Regions from separate parts of the Shewanella sp. SM68 genome, predicted to be linked through region 1. Evidence: riboswitches for the same ligand, from Rfam matches in the RefSeq annotation. Region 1 holds a riboswitch; the other holds the start of a gene.
The links. A riboswitch is a leader RNA that binds a small molecule or an ion and turns the genes downstream of it on or off. The one in region 1 is predicted to bind thiamine pyrophosphate.

Region 1 (9,635 bases):
AAACCATGGGCAGATAAAAACACGCTACTGCCGTTAAAGAAGCCGTGGGTCATGTCCAAATGCGCGGTGCGCACCGACAGATCCCAAGCATACACTTGATAAGTCAGAATAATTTCGCTGCTATTATTGTCAACCGACCAAGTTTGCTTATCTAGTTGGGTGAGCTTAAGTGTCTGGCCTTGTGCATCTTGTGCCTTGAGTTCAATGATGTTTTTGGCAAAGTCGCGCACCATATAACTGCCGGGCAGCCAAGCGGGTAGGCTAAAGACTTGCACTGGCTTGGGTTGTGATAATGTCATAGTGACAGCGAATAAATGGGCTTTCGGATCGACGGGGATTATCTGGTAATGGATCATATTTATCCTGCAAAACCTGAGTATTTTAATGGTGGCCATGCTGCCAAAAATGCCTGCAACTGGCAAATGAAAAGCAAAATATCTGCAGACACAAAGTATTGAATTGCTAGTATACTATGCCAACTAACCCAAGGAGGACGCCCCATGGCCGAAGAAACGATTTTCAGCAAAATTATTCGTCGCGAAATTCCCGCGGATATTCTGTATCAAGATGAACTTGTGACTGCCTTTAGAGACATTTCCCCTAAGGCGCCAACGCATATTTTGATTGTGCCGAATCACTTGATCCCAACGGCTAATGAGATGAAAGCCTCTGATGAGCCTGTGCTTGGCCGTATGATGACGGTTGCGGCTAAATTGGCGGCGGAAGCGGGTATCGCTAAAGATGGCTACCGACTGATCATGAACTGCAATCAACATGGTGGACAAGAAGTCTATCATATTCATTTCCACCTTGTGGGCGGGGAGCCTCTGGGGCCCATGTTGAGCCAAGGAAAATGAAGGTCAATTCGGATTTTTTCCCGCTGACCCAAATGGCGCAGCGGTTTGTGGATCAACTCGCTCAGTGTCGCCGTCTCGGTTTAACCGTATTGGAGGCGAGTGAGCACCATGTGTTGATTGAGTTGCCCTACAGCACTGAATTAATTGGTTATCCCGATACGGGCGTTATCCATGGTGGAGTGATCACTACCTTAATGGATACTGCCTGTGGCAGTGCCGTCGTGAGCGCAATTTTCCATAAATTCAAATTGTTAGAAATCTCACCCACGCTCGATTTACGGGTGGACTACATGAAGCCCGCTCAGCCCCATAAGCCTGTATTTGGTTTCGCAGAATGCTACAAGTTGTCTTCTAATATTGCCTTTACCCGTGCAATTGCTTACCAAGACAGTATTGACGATCCCATCGCCCATGCCGTCGGCTCTTTTATGCGGATCAGCCCTGAAATGGTCGGTGATGCCTTTAGGCAAGCGTTAATGGGTGAAGCCGTGCCTGCGATAGGAGAGAGTGATGAGCGCAAATAATTCGATACTAGATGCAGCCAGTACAACTCAAAACGCACAGGTTAAAGCGCCTATTGATGTGCAAGGGATAGTTAAACGCGCCACTGAACTTAATGATTTTGGCCATTTACTTGAGCACGTTCCCTATGCCAAATTTATTGGTATGAAGGTGGAGCGTTTTGGTGATGAACTGATTTTTAAATTGCCCGCTAAAGACGACAATATCGGTAATCCTGTGTTGCCCGCCATTCATGGCGGCGTGATTGCGGGCTTTATGGAAATGTCAGCGATAGTGCAGTTAATGGTATTTATGCAAACAGCAAAGGTGCCTAAAGTCGTTGATTTTTCAATCGACTATTTACGTGCAGGTCTGCACAAGGATAGTTTTGCTGAGTGTCGTATTACCCGTCAGGGTCGACGAGTCGCCAACGTGAATATTGATTGTTGGCAAACCAATCGTAAGCAGCTTATTGCTACGGCACGGGCACATTTTTTGATTGATTAATCTGATTAAGTTTAGATTGATGAAGCATGACTGATTCACTATTTTAGATTGAGAATGCTTTATTTAACCTATGTTATTAAGCATGAGTTCAGCACTGTTCGATTAGTTTGTCGTTTAATGGGAAATGATGCGCTAGCTGCGTATTTTGTGGCGTGACTAGGAGAAATATATGAAACAAGTTTATACAGGGTTATTACTGGCCGCAGCGCTTACCTTAGGTGCTTGTGCCTCACATACCGCAGGGATTTCAGTGAGCTCACTGGGTGAAACCCGCGTCGATAATTCCAGCTTTGCCCGAGATATTGCGGTAGAGAGTGTGGATGCACGCCGAGTCGGTGATTTAGTGCAGGGCTCAGCATTGATTGTTAGTAAATCCTCGTCCGATATGCGTGTGCAATATAAATTCACTTGGTACGATGCCAGCGGCTTTACTATCGAAGATGAAGCGACCAGCTGGAAATCGGTGAAATTACACGGCAAACAGCAATTGCAAGTCGGCGCCGTAGCACCTAATGCCCAAGTGGTTAAATTTGATGTATACGTGCGTGAAACCTTTTCAAACTAAGCTTGAGTTTGCTTCTGTTTAGTTTATTCCGGGTTTAATTGATTTTTTGATATTAAACCCGTTCTAAAAAGGCTTACTTCTTTTAAGGAGTAAGCCTTTTTTATTCGTTTTACATCAACTTTTAGTGACCTTAAGGTCATTCAAATGTTATTAGCTTTCGTCTTTTTGACATTGAAAGTTGCGATAAATTACCCATTTTTAAGCAAAAAGGTTTACGGCAAGGTGAAATCCGGACTTTAGTCCTAAATACATTTAGTGATTGAGCACTACTATCAGCATATTACCACATGAGGATAGAAAGATGACTGCTCATATTAATGCTCAACCTACTGATTTTGCTGAAACTGTTATTATGCCGGGTGATCCACTCCGTGCTAAATATATCGCTGAAACCTATCTCACCGATGCCGTAGAAGTCACGAATGTTCGCAATATGCTTGGTTACACGGGCTTTTACCAAGGACAGCGCATTTCCGTTATGGGTCATGGTATGGGGATTTCATCTATGGTGCTTTATGGCCATGAGCTGATTAATTATTTTGGCGTGAAACGCATTATTCGTATTGGCAGTTTAGGTGCAACACAAAAACATGTACAAATGCGAGATGTCATTTTAGCCCAAGCCGCAGGCACGGATTCACCTACTAACGCTAAGCGTAGTAGCGGCTACCAAATGGTGACTTCTGCGACCTTTTCTTTATTGCATAAAGCCTATACAACAGCGAATGAGAAAGGTATTAGTGTAAAAGTTGGCAATATCTTTAGTGGTGATCTTTATTACGATCCCGATGAAGATATGATCCCCGCACTTGAGCGTTTTGGGGTATTAGGTATTGATATGGAAGTGGCGGGGCTTTATGGATTGTCACACCAACAAGGTATCGAATCATTAGCCATTTTAACGGTATCGGATCATTGTTTAACCGGTGAAGAAACAACGGCAGAAGAACGCCAACTCTCTTTTAATAATATGATTGAGCTCGCGTTAGAAACCGCCCTCAATTAGGTTTAAAGCCATCCTTTGAACCCTTAGCATTTCACTTATGGAATGACATAATGAATAATAAAATTACTTTAACAGCCATCAGTTTTCTCGCCAATTTTATTATGGCGGGCTTTGCGACCCAATTTGGGATGTTGATTGAACCCATAGCTGAGAAATTTGCCGCTAATGTTAACGAAGTTGCATCAATCTTTTCATTGCTCAATGGTGGTGCACTCGCGGGGACGATTGCAGCATTTTTCTTTATTGAAAAAATGGGTATCAAAAGAATGACCTTGATAAGTTACAGTCTGGTTGCTCTTTCTGCTCTGGCTTTACATCTAACCAGTTTCCTACAAGTTGTGATGGTAGCAATGACCTTAATTGGTTTTTGTGGCGGTATCGGTTTATGTATTGCTGGTACGATTGTGGTGTCTGTGTGGCAAGAGAAATTACAAAGCACAATGTTAGTGGTGCAAGATGCGACGTTTAATATTGCAGGCGTTATTTTTCCATTGATAACGACTTATGCATTAACAAGTTCACTATCATGGAGTTATAGCTATTTAGCCGTAGGTTTAGTGGCGTTCGGTACAGTCATTATTACCTTGTTCACTCATTTCTCTATTTGCGAGCAATCTTCTACAACACAAGAGAAACAACAGTCTGAATGGAATCTCGGTATTATTAGTGGAGGTATTGGTTTATTTTTAGGAATGCTGGCTTTATATACTTTTTTAACTTGGGCACCTTTATTTGTAAAACAAAAATTTGATATTCCGTTTGAAGATGCCGGTAATATTATTACCCAGTATTGGTCCGCTGCGCTAATTGGGGCGTTAATTTCGACTGTGATTGTGACTCGTGTAAAAATTCACCATTTCTTAGTCGGTATTATTGCTTTAGCTATGGTGATCACCGCTGCCATTGTCAGTACCAATAATCTTAATTGGATAGCTTATTTAACCTATGGTTATGGTTTTGTGTGTGCTGCTCTTTATAATGCATTTATTGCTTATGGCGTGTCTTTTGTAAAAAAAGCCAGCAGCAAAAATGTGTCATATATACTTATTAGCGGAAGTGCAGGGGCGATGTTTAGCCCAGCCATCAGTTCTTTCTTTGAACGTATTATCGGATTACAAACTGTGATGTATGTGATTCCTTTGCTTTACGCAGCGATATTTATGCTATTGATCGTTTCAAGTCGGATGAAACCGGCTATGGAACAACACTCGCCATCGGTAAGTTAATTTACCTGTGCATCCATCCCACACTCGGTTGTTAAATTATGTCGAGTGTGGGTTATGCTGAAAGCGATTATATGCCTGCTTCAACAAATTTCTTGAGTGCGTTGAGATCACAAATCCGAATGCCATCTTTTCTCCGCTCAATTAAGCCTCGTTCCTCAAGATTTTGTAGCGCCCGACGGTAGACTCGGTCGGTAGTGCCAAATCGTTCAGCCTCTAAATAGCGTTTACTAAAGCCATCTACAGGCAAGTCATTTAAGTATTCATGATAAATATCAAATGCCACGTTATAACTGATGGGATAGAGCAGTCGCCGAGTAAAAATATCCACTGTGTCTTGGTAGTCAATCGCAATTGCACTAGCGAAGAATAGCGCGAGTTGAGGATGCTGACCGAGGCAATGTTGTAGTTTTTCAGCGCTAATCAACATGATTTCTATGGGTCACTGGCAATAATGTCTAGTTGACAGTGGTACTGGGTGAAGAACTCCATTTCGCCAAACAGTTGTGAATCACAATCAATAGTACCTAATTGAAAACACCGACCATTTCTCGCGGTATGGCCGAGTGATACGCGACCTTGCTTCACCAATACAAGTGATGCCATCGCTTCCCCCTGCGTCATGAGGTGAGCGCCTTTTTTGAGCATTTTTATTTCGCTGATACAGCTAAGTACAACCGCTTCAATAAGTGGATAGTCTTGCTCCCATCGCTGGCTATAACGTCCTTTCGATAAAGGTTTTAGCTGCATCGACTATTGTCCTCTTACTGTGTTCGAAATTGCGACCTTCTATAGCATTATCATGATAGGCGGTCAAATGGACGAAAGGATTTAGGCGGCTACTAAAGATATTTTCATCATACGAACTGAAGGGCAGTGGTTTTCGCGACATTTAATTGAATCGCAGAGATAAGAGTGCCCACTTTTTATTTCCGTCATGTATACTAGGCGCCGCCAAGGGGTGTTTGTTGTGCATTAATGTTACTCTGATTTTAACGTTAACGGCTGCAAACTGAGATGTCATCTGACGAACCCTTAGAACCTGATCCGGCTAATACCGGCGTAGGAATGGGCCAATCAACAGCACACTTCTGAATCGCTTATTCGTTGCCGGATCTCAAACATTATATTTGAGGTCCTATGTCAAACCGTAAAACGTCAAACCATCAATCTCCATTTTCAACCGTATCGCCAAGCTTATTTTTAGCCCGAGCGCCGCTGGCGTTAGCCATCGCCGCAGCGCTGAGCACCCCTGTTTTTGCACAAACCGACGCTATTGACAGACCCGATCCCAGCACTGAGATGGAAGTCATAGTGGTGACGGCGGATTTTCGCAGTTCAAGCTTAGAAAAAATGCCCTCCAGCATTACCGTTATCGACAGTCAAAAAATTCAAGATGAAAGTGCGCAACACTTTGAAGATCTGCTTAATTCTATCGCCAATTTTAACTGGTCAGGTGGAAGCTCGCGGCCGAAATATTTTCAAATTCGCGGTGTAGGAGAGCAGGAACAATACCAAGGCGCACCTAATTCTTCCGTGGGTTACATCATAGATGATATCGATTTATCCGGTATTGGTATGGTGTCGAGCATGTACGATTTACAGCAGGTCGAAGTGCTTCGTGGACCGCAGGGGACGCGTTACGGCGCGAATGCCTTAGCGGGATTGATTTATCTGAAGAGTAACGATCCAACTGATGTGTTTGAGCATGGCGGCGAAGTGTCGTTAGGCGATGATGATTTGCGCACTTTTAGCGGTTTCAGTTCTGGCCCATTAACGGATTCTGGCAAGCTGCTTTATCGTGTGTCAATGCAGCAACATCAGCAAAATGGTTACCACGATAATCTGTATTTAGACCGTGATGATACCAATGGTCGCGATGAATTCAGCGGCCGCGCTAAGCTGCGCTGGTATGCGACTGATGATTTGCAGTTTGATTTAACTGTGCTGCATGCCGATTTCGATAATGGCTATGATGTGTGGAGTTTAACCAATTCACCAACCCAGACAACATCGGATCAACCGGGTGTTGATAGCCAACGCACCACAGGCGCGGGTTTTAAAGCGACCTATTCTGGCGCAGAAAACTTCGAATTAACTTCGTTAACCTCTTTTGCCAATACCGATCACCATTACAGTTACGATGGCGATTGGGCTAACTCAGAATATTGGGCCTCTAAGCAATGCAATGATGACAATGGCAATCTGGCGCCGTGTCAATACGATTATTTTTGGGATAAAACGGGTCAGCGTAAAACCGCGTCGCAAGAGTTTCGCCTAAGTTCTACCGAGCAGGGCCGTATTTTTGCAGAGAGTACTGATTGGTTGCTTGGTGTGTATGCCATGAATCTGAAAGAAGATAACCAATTGTATTCTGAATACAATGCTTCGCCGGATGAAGTCTTAGACTCAGAGTATGAGGCGACAAACTATGCACTGTTTGGTCAGCTCGATACGGATTTGGGCTCAAATTATGCTTTATCTGTGGGGCTACGTTTAGAGCGCCGCAACAGCCATTACTCTGATACGAATAACGATAATTTCGACCCGAGCGAAACCATGTGGGGCGGTCATATTGCTGTGAGTAAAGTGCTGAACGACTCGCACAATGCTTATGTCCGAGTCGCACGCGGTTACAAGGCGGGCGGTTTCAACATGACTTTACCCGTCGAATTGAACGATAAAAAAGAGTTTAGTACTGAGACGCTCTATAACTATGAAATCGGCCTTAAATCCCATTGGTTAGCGGGACTTATCGATACTAATTTGGCGCTGTTCTATATGGACAGGCAAGATCAACAGGTGGCTGCATCACAGCAAGATCCCGATAAACCACAGCGTTTTATCTTGTTCACTGAAAATGCAGGCAGTTCGAATAACTATGGCGCTGAGTTAGATGCAACCTGGTATGCCACGGATAATCTGCAAGTTTACTCAAGCTTAGGTTGGTTAGAAACGGCCTACGGTGACTACCAGTATCAGGACAAATATGGCACTGAGGTGGATTTAACTGGCCGCGATCTAGCCCATTCTCCACATCTTACCTACAGCCTTGGTGGGACTTATCGTGCCAATTCGGGTTGGTTTGCTAACCTGAATCTTAGCGGTAAGAGTGAATTCTATTATTCAGACAGCAATGAATCCCGCTCTGAACCCTACACTATCGTCAATGCCCGTATAGGTTATGAGGCGAGCGCCTGGTCGGCATATTTATGGGGACGCAATCTGTTTAATGAAGAATACGGTGTGCGTGGCTTCTATTTTGGCAATGAGCCAGATAACGGTTGGGCGGAAAAACAATATATTCGTTACGGCGATCCGCGTCAGATTGGCGTAACCTTTAACGTTAAGTTTATGTAATAGCTCATTTTAAAGTGAGCATAATCATTTAAGTGTTAACTGAACTGTAGCCCAGTATTTGGGCTACAACCTTACTTCAGAATATCAAGGAATTAAAATGAAACTGACCGCAGAAATTAGCATGTATCCCTTTAATGAAAATTACCTCGATCCTATCAAGTGGTTTATTGGCCGCGTGGATAGCTATCCCAATATCGAGCGCGTGACTAATGCGATGGCAACTCAAGTGTGCGGCGATTATTTAGATGTGATGACTATGCTGGCGACCGAGATGCAAGCGGCCCATGAGAAGTGGGGCAAGGCGGTATTTGTGTGTAAGTTTATCGGTGGTGAGCTGAATTTAGCTCACAGCGAATAATGATTGACCGCCATGTAAGCGACAAATAGGCAATGAGAACAACACTATGACAGATTTATGGTTAACCTTGGTCGATAGCGTTAATACGGCCTTTGGTGAAGTCCATGTGATGACCGTATGGGAAGCACTCGCGGTATTGCTGGCGATGGCATATTTACTGCTGGCGATGAAGGCCAGTGTGTGGTGCTGGGCGGCGGCCTTTGCCAGTACCGCCATTTACACTGTGTTGTTTTGGAAGGTGTCGCTACTGATGGAGTCTGTGCTTAACGTCTATTACATGGCGATGGCGCTCTATGGATATTGGCTCTGGACCCAAGGTGGTGATAAGCATCAAGGCGTAAAAGTGACCACTTGGCCATTGAAAACCCATTTAAAGTTGATCGCAGCGACGGGCGTGATTTCGCTTTTGGTTGGTCACGGTATGGCGACGTATACCCAAGCCGCATTCCCGTATCTAGATGCGGCGACAACCTGTTTCGCCGTGATGACGACTTATTTAGTGGCAAAAAAGGTACTTGAGAATTGGCTTTATTGGGTGGTTATTGACATAGTGTCGATTTACCTTTACCTCAGCAAAGGCTTGATGCTGACATCCTTGTTATTCGTGCTTTATGTGGGGCTGGCGGTCGTGGGATATTTCCTGTGGCGAACCGCGTTAGTCGACGCCCGTGAAGCTAATACCTTGAAGTTACTCAGTTAATGCTCGATATAAACGCCTCGATGCAACGCTCAGCAGGCGAGCCATTCAAAGCACTTTACCCCATACTCAAAAGTGCTGGGCTAGTTAACGTGTTAAGTATTCATGAGCTTGCGGGCGGCTTAAGTAATCACAACTATAAAATCACTACGCCCGCAGGCAGTTATGTGCTGCGGGTGAATGCGGATGCGGCGGACAGTTTTTGCAACCGCCAGCAGGAGCGTTTTTACTGGCAGCAATTGGCTCAAGCTAAACTTGCTCCTGAACTGTTGTGGGTGAGCGAAGATGAGCGTTATTACCTCAGTGATTTTATTGAAAGTGATTATATTGAAAGTGACGATATTGAAAACGAGGTCTTAATCCACTGGCCAGCGTTAGAGCGCCAAACGAGTGCTGCTGATTTTGTGCTGGGGCAATCGACGTTTAACTATTCACAGTTTCCGGCAGCAGAACAAGCAACGCATCCTAACCAAGCCCATTGTTTGCTATTGGCGTTATTGCTGCAATTACGCGATCTGCCTACAGGGCCTTATGCTATTAGTATCACTGAGCAGTGGCAGG
Region 2 (9,635 bases), on a different contig from region 1:
CGATGACAAAGTACAGCCGCTGCCATGGTTATGACGTGTATTAACCCGCGGGCTTGCCAACCAGAAACGCCCATTTTGATGCAGCTCAGAGCTAGCGCGTACTTGATGGCAAACCAGATAATCCTCGGCAAGCTCAAAATCCCAGCCGTTGCTATCGAGAGTGCTAACATGAACATTAGCCTGAGTTTGAGCATGAGTGTTATCGTGAGTTTTAGCATGAGTATCAGCAAGAATGTCAGTGCTGCCGAAGCTCACATCGCCCCCTTTAGCGAGCACACTGCAATCTAAACTCTGGGATAAAGCCTGTGCTGCAGCAACGAACTGCGATTTGGTCGAAACATCACTGTGAGTTAACCGCCCAAGTTCAAGCACATTGGGCGTGATAAGTTCGATTAAACCTTTGAAAGGCCTAAAATCTAAGGCTGATTTAGCCGTACTTTTTATATCCTGACTGTTATCTACTGCTAATGCATCACCACAACTGGCGACCATCACAGGATCGACAATCACAGGCACTGATGGATAGTGGATTTTAAAACTCGCGATCCAATCTGCCAGCAATGCGACTTGAGATTGATCTGCCAGTAAGCCGATTTTGATCGCTTTGGGTGGCAAGTCTGAAAGTAAAGTGGTCAACTGAGCCATTAACATCGCCGCTGATACGGGCTCGACTAAAGTGACCGCCACTGAGCTTTGCGCCGTCACTGTGGTGATCACGCTGCAACCGTGGCAGCCCAAATCCTGAATCGTTGCCAAGTCCGCCTGAATACCGGCACCGCCGCCGCTGTCTGAACCGGCTATAGTCCAGACAAACGCGGGGCGCTCGGTATTCATGGGCAATTTCCCCCCATGAATACCCAGCATCATTAGGCTTCCTCAGCTTCGGCGACGAGCTTGTCTTTAACGTGATAAATCTCGGCGCCCGAGGCAGCAAATTGTGCCGATTTTAGCGCCATTGCCGCTTCCAACTCCTGCGGCGTCTTGATTGTGACTTGCATAGCTTGGGCAGCCGCTTCAACTTGCTCCGCCTTCGCTTGTGCCGCCTCTAAGCCAGCGGCATAGGCGCGAACATCTTGGGTGATTTTCATCGAACAAAATTTAGGGCCGCACATAGAGCAAAAATGCGCGACTTTAGCGGATTCCTGCGGTAAAGATTCATCGTGATAAGCACGCGCGGTTTCAGGATCGAGCCCTAAGTTATATTGATCTTCCCAGCGGAATTCAAACCGCGCCTTTGCCAGCGCATTATCACGAATTTGCGCACTCGAATGACCTTTTGCCACATCGGCAGCATGGGCGGCAATCTTATAGGCAATCAAACCTTGCTTAACATCTTGTTTATTCGGTAGTCCTAAGTGTTCTTTTGGCGTGACGTAACACAACATAGCGCAGCCATACCAAGCAATCATGGCCGCGCCTATGCCGGAGGTGAAATGATCATACCCAGGTGCGATATCGGTGATTTGTGGGCCAAGCGTGTAAAACGGCGCCTCGTCGCAGTGAACTAACTGCTTGTCCATGTTCTCTTTAATGAGCTGCATCGGGATATGTCCCGGCCCTTCGATAATGGTTTGTACGTCGTATTCCCACGCGATTTTGACTAGCTCACCTAAGGTTTCAAGCTCTGCAAACTGGGCTGCATCATTAGCGTCGGCAATCGATCCGGGACGCATACCATCACCTAAAGACAGGGATACATCGTAAGCGACGCAAAGCTCACAGATCTCACAAAAATGGCTGTAGAGGAAGTTTTCCTTGTGATGACTCAGGCACCATTTGGCCATAATTGAACCGCCGCGAGAAACGATCCCAGTAACACGTTTAGCCGTCATCGGCACATAACGCAGCAGCACACCAGCATGAATAGTAAAGTAATCAACACCTTGCTCAGCTTGTTCAATCAAGGTATCGCGGAACACTTCCCACGTTAAATCCTCTGCCACGCCGTTCACTTTCTCCAGCGCTTGATAAATCGGCACTGTGCCGATGGGCACTGGTGAGTTGCGGATGATCCACTCGCGGGTTTCGTGAATATAACGACCCGTGGATAAATCCATTACCGTATCTGCGCCCCAACGGGTAGACCAGACGAGCTTTTCCACTTCTTCCTCGATGGAAGACGTCACCGCCGAGTTACCGATATTGGCGTTCACTTTCACCAGAAAGTTACGCCCGATAATCATAGGTTCGGCTTCGGGATGGTTAATATTCAGCGGAATAATCGCGCGGCCACGGGCAACTTCGGCGCGGACAAATTCGGCGGTAATCGGTTCGCCGACTAAGGCACCAAAGGCTTCGCCCTTGGCTTTACGATTGAGGATTTCATCCTGTACTTGCGCAAGTGCCATGTTCTCGCGGATCGCCACATATTCCATTTCTGGCGTGATAATCCCTTGACGGGCATAGTGTAATTGACTGACTCGTTTGCCCTGCAGCGCTCTGCGTGGGCGGACAATGGCACTCGAGCCTGCCTCAAAACGCAGATGATCTAAACCGTCGTCGGCGAGTCTTTGTTGGGTAAAGTCTGAGGTCGCGCAGGATAATTGCTCTGTGTCGTTGCGGGCTAGAATCCAGTTTTGTCTTAATTTACCAAGGCCTAGACGCACATTGATGTCGGCCTCAGGATCGGAATAAGGTCCGGCGCAATCATACACGCGGATTGGCGGATTTTTTTCCATGATAGGCGCATCATCAGTACCGCCGACAAATGTGTCAGTCTGCAGAATTTGCCGCATGCCAACGCGAATATCGGCACTGGAACCTTCGAGATAAATCTTTTGTGAATTAGGATGTTGCAGTGGCGCTAACGTATCGATAAAGGCTTGGGACTGCGCACGGGTTTCGCGGCGACTCGGCGCCTTAGGCACGATTGATTGACTAGACTCAGCCGATTTATTAGGCACTGTCGATTTATTAGGGATTGTCGATTCTGGTGCTGTGATTTCTATCGCATTGGCAGCTACAGCTGGGTTTGGGTTTGAACTGGACATAAGCAATCTCACGTTAAAAAATGGAGTTGCTTGTCTGGAGAATTGAGTTGTTGATAGCTGGACATGGCAATCAACTTTTGTGGCCAACACTGGCTTCAAAAATTGAGTTACCCTGCTCAATAACGATTAAATCTAAACATTAAGGCTTAAAACACTGCTGAGTAAACAGGTGTTCAAGCCGTCTATTTTAGCGATTTAATGTGTGTTATTACGCTTGTTTCCTTCGCAGGTTTTAACCTGATCAGGTTCAACGGATCCCGAATAAACGGTCTCAGCCAAGAGGCACTCCGACAAGATGAGTGCGCAGTATAGACAGAAGTGGCAGCAACAAACAAGGAAAAAAGCAATTAAAAACCTTAACCACCAATCCAAAATAAAGATTCATAATTAATTGTTTTTAATTGATTAAATAAAATTAAACTAAAAAATCCATAATTAGAATGAAAATAAATCATAAAAGAAAGTCACTATTTATGGGGTTTGAGCATCATTTTGTTTAATCGAGATTGAATGGCATCATTAATAGCTTGATTGATTTTTTTGCCACTGCAGTTAATGGGAAAACCTAAATTTTCGGCGTTAGGATTAACTTGAGTGCCGACTTGTACCACGCGATAACAAATATCCCCTTTACGCACAATCCGATTTGGATCTAAGGGTAAATCCAGACTCGTCGTGCCACCGAAATCATCGGCGTTAGGGACAAATAACACTTCCATCTCTGGGCTCATTTCACTCATATTCGATTTCCGGGTGAACTTATCGGCCTGTTCAATGACGAGATCATCGAGCGCTTGCTCGCGCTGACGTTCAAAATATTGCTGAGTGAATAAACTCATGCTTGAGCTTGTCGCTATTGTGCTCTCACCTTCTGCTGCGGGCGAACTCTTAACGCCAAGCTGCGGCTTTAATTCTGAGGTATCCAACGTATTCGTTGGTTTTGTTGCCATCGTTTCAGTGGGTTGTTCATCACTTGGGGCAATTGATTGAGTTTTCTTTGATTGAGATTGGCTCGATTGAGTGATGTTCGGTTTAACTGTATCCGGCTTCACTTTTTCCGACTCTACTTTTTCAGAGACGGCCTTTTCGGGTGCTATTGTTTCAGGCATGACCTTTTCAAGTATTGGCAGAGGCTTAACTTGAGTTGCAGGCGTGGGAACAATTGTAGGCGTAACAGAACTTGTCGCTTCAGTCTTATCCTCGGCCTTGCTCTCTGTTTCTAGCGCAGCGCTTTCAGCCTTCTCTACCGCGGGAGCATAAATAAAGTAAGCCTTGATCGCTGCCACTTTAGGGCCACGGCTTTCTATTTCCTTCAATCCAAAGGGATTTAACTGCGGGCGCCACAAAATGCAGATAAGTAAAAATAAACACACATGCACTAAGAGTACGAAAAATAACAGACTTAATTCTTTGACATATGGCTGACGAGCACGCAAAACGGATCCCGTACCCAATCCCTGAGCACTAGTTTGTATTGTCCTAGACAGTTCAGGTTTGGATTCAGACTCAGGAACCAATTTATGTTGATGTTGATGTTGATGTTCAGCATGGATTTCTTGCAGTACCAAATCTTGGGTTTTATCTTGAGCTATGCCTTTGATGTCATGCTTAGAGGCTGAATGACCTGTATCGCTATTGAACGCTAATGGCTCCGTATCAGTGGTAAAAACAGGCGTTTGAGCAGCATCCAGTTCACCGAGGTGATGATCAAAGGCGATAAAAGTCTCGCCTTCTGGCGATGTGACCGAAATCAGAAAAGCACTATTGGCATCATCTCCAATCGCTATCACTGTAGGAGATGCAGTCAATAAAGGCGCGGCCTTAGGTTGATGTTGAAAAGGCAAAATCCATCCTTAGGTTTTGTATAGTATCCATTGATTTCAATGATGCTTAACGTGGAACGATTACACTCTAATTCAATATCAATCCAATATCGGGTTGGTGAATATTGAAAGCGAATTATCTATTGATTGCATTTACTTACGAGTGCTCAACGCAGATTAGAGGAGGAAAACAGAGCAAAGTTCAATGCGAATGCAACCTGCTACAAGCACAGTACTTTACGCCAGTGCTTGATAAGCCACTTGCCAGTTAAGACAAATAAGGCTGGGAATTGGGATCATAATCGCGCTAAATTGAATGTTAAATCTCACGTCTTGAAGCGAGTAGCATCATCAATGCGATGCACTGATGGGAGTGCAAGACGGCGTTAAAAATCTAAAAGATGAAAAATAGAAGCCAACCATAAATTTAAGCTTACAAGTGTACGCTTAAATATGGTGATTTATTTTTCTAACTGATAGACTCAGTCATTATCGTTTACGAGTGTGTATCTACCATGTCGAGTCAAAGTGTTATCGAACAGCCAAATACAGTTAAAAAACCAGTAAAATCTGGACCATATAGTATCAAAGAAGAGATCGCTAACAGTGTATCCCATGGCCTAGGTGTCATTGCGGGGATTGTGGCATTGGTACTCATGCTGCTTAAAGGTCAAGATCACCTAACGCCAATTCAACTTACGGGCGTAACCATTTATGGTGCGAGCATCATAGTGCTTTTCCTATGCTCGACGTTATATCACAGCGTTAGCCATTCAGGCTGGAAACATAAACTGAAGATCGCCGATCACTGCGCTATTTACTGTTTAATTGCAGGAACTTACACACCTTTGATGCTGATAAGCTTACAAGGCACGCAGTCGATAGTGGTTTTAACGGCTATTTGGTCGCTTGCAATTGGTGGGATCCTATTTAAGACACTGTTTATTCACAAATTCAAAAAGTTAAGCTTAGTCTTGTATCTCGCTATGGGCTGGCTATGTGTCACTGTGATGGGCGATTTAACGGCGGCGATGTCAGAGGTAGGCTTTAATCTATTGATCTTAGGCGGGTTATTTTACACCTTAGGGGTTGTATTCTACGTCGGTAAACGCATTCCATTCAATCATGCCATTTGGCATTTGTTTGTGCTCGGCGGTGCCATGAGCCACTTTCTGTGTATTTATCTGACTGTTATTTAAATGACTATGATTTAACTGATGGTGATTTATCTATGGGTCAAAGCTAAAAGTCGTTAATTATCTATTCATGCACTTCCTCGAACACTCTCTCAAACACTGCAATCAAGTACGGTTATTCAATTCAGCAAACAGCGACGCTAATAGCGTCGCTTGTTCTGCTCTGCCACACTGGCGCCAAAGCGCAATAATACATTCTGCGGTACACAAGCCCCCTTCTTGCTGATTACGCCGCAATATAAAGGCGGATTCAGGCATAAGTGGCGGCAAACTGACTCGTGCGGCTGTTTTGAGATAGGGACTCTGGCGCAGCATCTTACGCGCCTCCTGCCAAGTCGCATCTAAAATCACCACTTGGTTCGGCATTCGTTGTGCTGCTATGACTGTAGATTGCGCAGGCACTAACAAGGCTTGTGCGTTCGAGAGCGCTGGCTCAGCTAAAACCGTATCTAAGGCATTATGATCAATGGGCCCAGTGTGCTCAGTATCACTTGCTGGAAACAACAGTTTAGCCTGCTGCGATGCCAACATAGCCACTAAATCGTTATCAGGTGCCGTTCTCGACCAGACGATGCTTTTCACCTCTTCAGGGAATGCGGCTAACGCAAGTTGGCCAGTATTCGTTTTGCGAGTTAACTCGCGTTCGTGGGTCAATAAAATAATCTGCATTGTCTTCCCTGCTGCGGCAAAAGAGTGAGAAATTGTCTTAAACATCCACTGAGTCAGGCACAGACTCGAAGCACATCCACTTAAAAAATCAGGTTAAAATAACGGCGTTCAATCGCCAATAAACCAAGAAAACCAAGTTTGACATGAAATAAAATCATAGTTTAAAGTTATGATTTAAAAATGATAAAACTTACAAACATTCCAACACTATCTTTTTTAGCAGAAAAGTTTCACGCTCTATTGATTGGCCTTTATGGGGATGATTACGCTGAATATCTTCATTATGGGCGATAGCTTGATGAATATTGAGCCATTGAGGTCGCATGCCATTTTTAATCTCATGGGCTTCTAATCGAGTCTCACCTAAACCACGCTCGCCCAATGTGATGTCAATACGGCACACATAACAGAATGACTCCATGTGCACTACATTCGCTCCTTCACGGTACCAAGGTCGAAACTCTTCATAGCGACCAAAGGGCGCTAACACTTGAATGTCTAAGGCACCGGTTTCTTCCTGTAGCTCGCGGATCAGTCCATCTTCAAGACTCTCGCCATCATCAATTCCGCCTCCGGGTAAGCTGTAGTCGCGGTATTTTTGGGTATAAAGTAGCAAAATGTCTTCACCCGATAACACTATCGCGCGGGCAGCTCTGCGATAAAAAACGCGTGCCGTCTGTAGGTTAACCGCAGGATCTTGGGTAGTTCTCAATAAACGCATAGTCGTAGCCATTTGCCGAAAAGGAGTCGCAGCATAAACGAAAATGCGCCAAATGCAGATCAAAAACTGCCACAGAGGCAATGATCACACTCAGTCCAGTCCGAGTGATTAATAGGTTTTAACGATTACAAGATTGATTGTTAACGGTTTATGCTAAAATCGTTTTGCCCATAATATTAACAACGAGATCGCGATGTATCATCTCTTTCGCCTGATCCTCATCTTTGGTGCTCATAGTCATTCTTAACGTAATGCCCAAGCGGCAAAATGCTCAAGCGCATTCAAGCTCACTATGCTCACTCAAGAGCTGGGCCAATTGCTGCTGATAGGCGTGAATAATTTCAGGAGTTTGCTTGTGCGCCGGCATGCGTTGGTAATGGCCAATCACCTGCGACAGGTAGCGGTGTGCTCGCGGCAAACTTACTTCATCTAACGTCTGCCACATTAACGACCCCGTAGCAGTGATAGGCAGACCATTTGGAGCCACGATTGTACTGACATGGAGGATTTCGTAGAAACGTTGATTCTCTTCCAATAAGAGTTCCGACTTAAGCCCTAGCCCTAAGGCCGAAAGTGATTGCCTGACATAGTAATTATGATGCACGGGACACAAAATAAACTCGAGGTGCCGCTGTGGGTGTTGAGCTAGAATTGCCCGCACTAATTCCACCAGCAATTCACCACCCACGCCAGCGATGATAATCAACTGTTTATCTTTGTCACTGGTTTGCTCGAGCGGTAAAGCCGCGACATCGAGGCAATGCACTTGCCACTGAGTATGACAACTTAAATTGGGATCTATGTCTAGGTTTAAGTCTGGATCTGAGTGTGGCGCTAAGTTGGGATTAAGGCCTGATATGTCAGCAGGAAAGAAACGCTGTAAACGCAGCTCAAGTGCCTGCATTAGCAAAGGGACACAATCAACAAAGTGCACGTGGCGGGCAGCGCTCCTTTTTAACAACTGCATACCGAGCAAACCATGATCGCAGCAGCAATCCCAAATATGATCGTAATGACCAGTGATCATGCTGTTTATCTGTTGCAAACGTTGGCTAATTTTCACGGTTTGACCTTACTACTGCGGCTCCAAATACTGTAAATCCCACTGTAAATCCCACGCTAAATTGCATTTTTAAGCAAAAAGAAAGCGCGCAGTTTACCCGAGTCAAAAGCAAACCACATCTTTTGTTCGTGCCCTCGCAATGCTTCTCGTCACGTCTGTCACGCCACGCCTTAATGTGGTGAATACGTATGCAGGCCGTTGCGGTTAAAAAGCCATCGCCACTAGTATGCTGTGAGTCACATTCATTATAAAAACAAGGATCAAGGAATGTTCATCAAGACCAACCCTATTCAGTTCACTCGCAGCGACTTAACTGCCCGTCACGTAACAGACTGCCACTTAACAAACAGCCACACTCGCCAGTGCTCATCGCGACAAAAGCTATCGCAAGCGCTATTAAGCCCTACAGCTATCGCCCTTGCGGTCACGAGTCTTTTTAGTGCCAACGTATTTGCCAAAACCGTTATCGTCAGCTCACCCAACCAACAAATTCAAATCAGCTTGAGTGATGATACTGGCCGCCCCGAATATAAAATCGATTTTCACGGCAAGACAGTCATAGAACCGAGCCGCTTAGGCTTAGTTTTTCAATCCCTTGGCGAACTCGGTCAAGGATTACAGATAAAAAGCAGCGATAAACAAAGTGCCGATGAAAAGTGGCAACAACCTTGGGGCGAACAGGAATGGATCCGCGATCAACACAATCAACTGACTGCTGTATTAAGTAATGGCAAGGTGCAACTCGAAATCGAATTTAAAGCCTTTGACGATGGGATTGGCTTTCGCTATCACTTAGCCCAACAAGCAGCCCTGCCCGCCAATTCGCCGCTATCCATCACTGACGAGTTAACCGAGTTCAATGTCGGCAAGAGCGATAAAGCCACAGCATGGTGGATCCCTGCCCGCGGCTGGAATCGCTACGAATATTTATATCGCACCACAGCGCTTAAAGACGTCGATAGAGCCCATACCCCCTTCACCTTTAAACTCGCAGACGGTACGCACTTAAGTATCCACGAAGCCGCCTTGGTGGACTTTGCCGCCATGACCTTAGATCAACAGCGAGATGGCAAACTAAAGGCGGATCTCACGCCTTGGTCCGACGGTATTCGCGTCAAAACCCAAGTGGGTTTTTATACGCCATGGCGCACCATTCAAATTGCCGACAAAGCA

Region 2: linked by a shared signal. The riboswitch ahead of thiC (phosphomethylpyrimidine synthase ThiC) and the one ahead of L5M40_RS07750 (TonB-dependent receptor) in region 1 are both predicted to bind thiamine pyrophosphate.

Annotation. Positions count from the first base shown of each region.
Region 1 is NZ_JAKKRU010000003.1:479,808-489,442, forward strand. It holds gene L5M40_RS07705 (M61 family metallopeptidase) at 1-356, opposite strand, end outside; gene hinT (purine nucleoside phosphoramidase) at 501-857, shown strand; gene L5M40_RS07715 (PaaI family thioesterase) at 854-1,381, shown strand; gene L5M40_RS07720 (PaaI family thioesterase) at 1,368-1,865, shown strand; gene L5M40_RS07725 (YcfL family protein) at 2,035-2,430, shown strand; gene deoD (purine-nucleoside phosphorylase) at 2,732-3,436, shown strand; gene tsgA (MFS transporter TsgA) at 3,487-4,662, shown strand; partial or broken gene L5M40_RS22585 (Crp/Fnr family transcriptional regulator) at 4,730-5,409, opposite strand; TPP riboswitch at 5,607-5,745, shown strand; gene L5M40_RS07750 (TonB-dependent receptor) at 5,800-8,019, shown strand; gene L5M40_RS07755 (hypothetical protein) at 8,117-8,377, shown strand; gene pnuC (nicotinamide riboside transporter PnuC) at 8,424-9,077, shown strand; gene L5M40_RS07765 (phosphotransferase) at 9,077-9,635, shown strand, end outside.
Region 2 is NZ_JAKKRU010000001.1:369,567-379,201, forward strand. It holds gene thiE (thiamine phosphate synthase) at 1-864, opposite strand, end outside; gene thiC (phosphomethylpyrimidine synthase ThiC) at 867-2,990, opposite strand; TPP riboswitch at 3,192-3,290, opposite strand; gene L5M40_RS01615 (hypothetical protein) at 3,458-4,834, opposite strand; gene trhA (PAQR family membrane homeostasis protein TrhA) at 5,329-6,012, shown strand; gene L5M40_RS01625 (tRNA-uridine aminocarboxypropyltransferase) at 6,115-6,678, opposite strand; gene L5M40_RS01630 (NUDIX hydrolase) at 6,869-7,399, opposite strand; gene L5M40_RS01635 (tRNA (adenine(22)-N(1))-methyltransferase) at 7,671-8,462, opposite strand; gene L5M40_RS01640 (glycoside hydrolase family 97 protein) at 8,730-9,635, shown strand, end outside.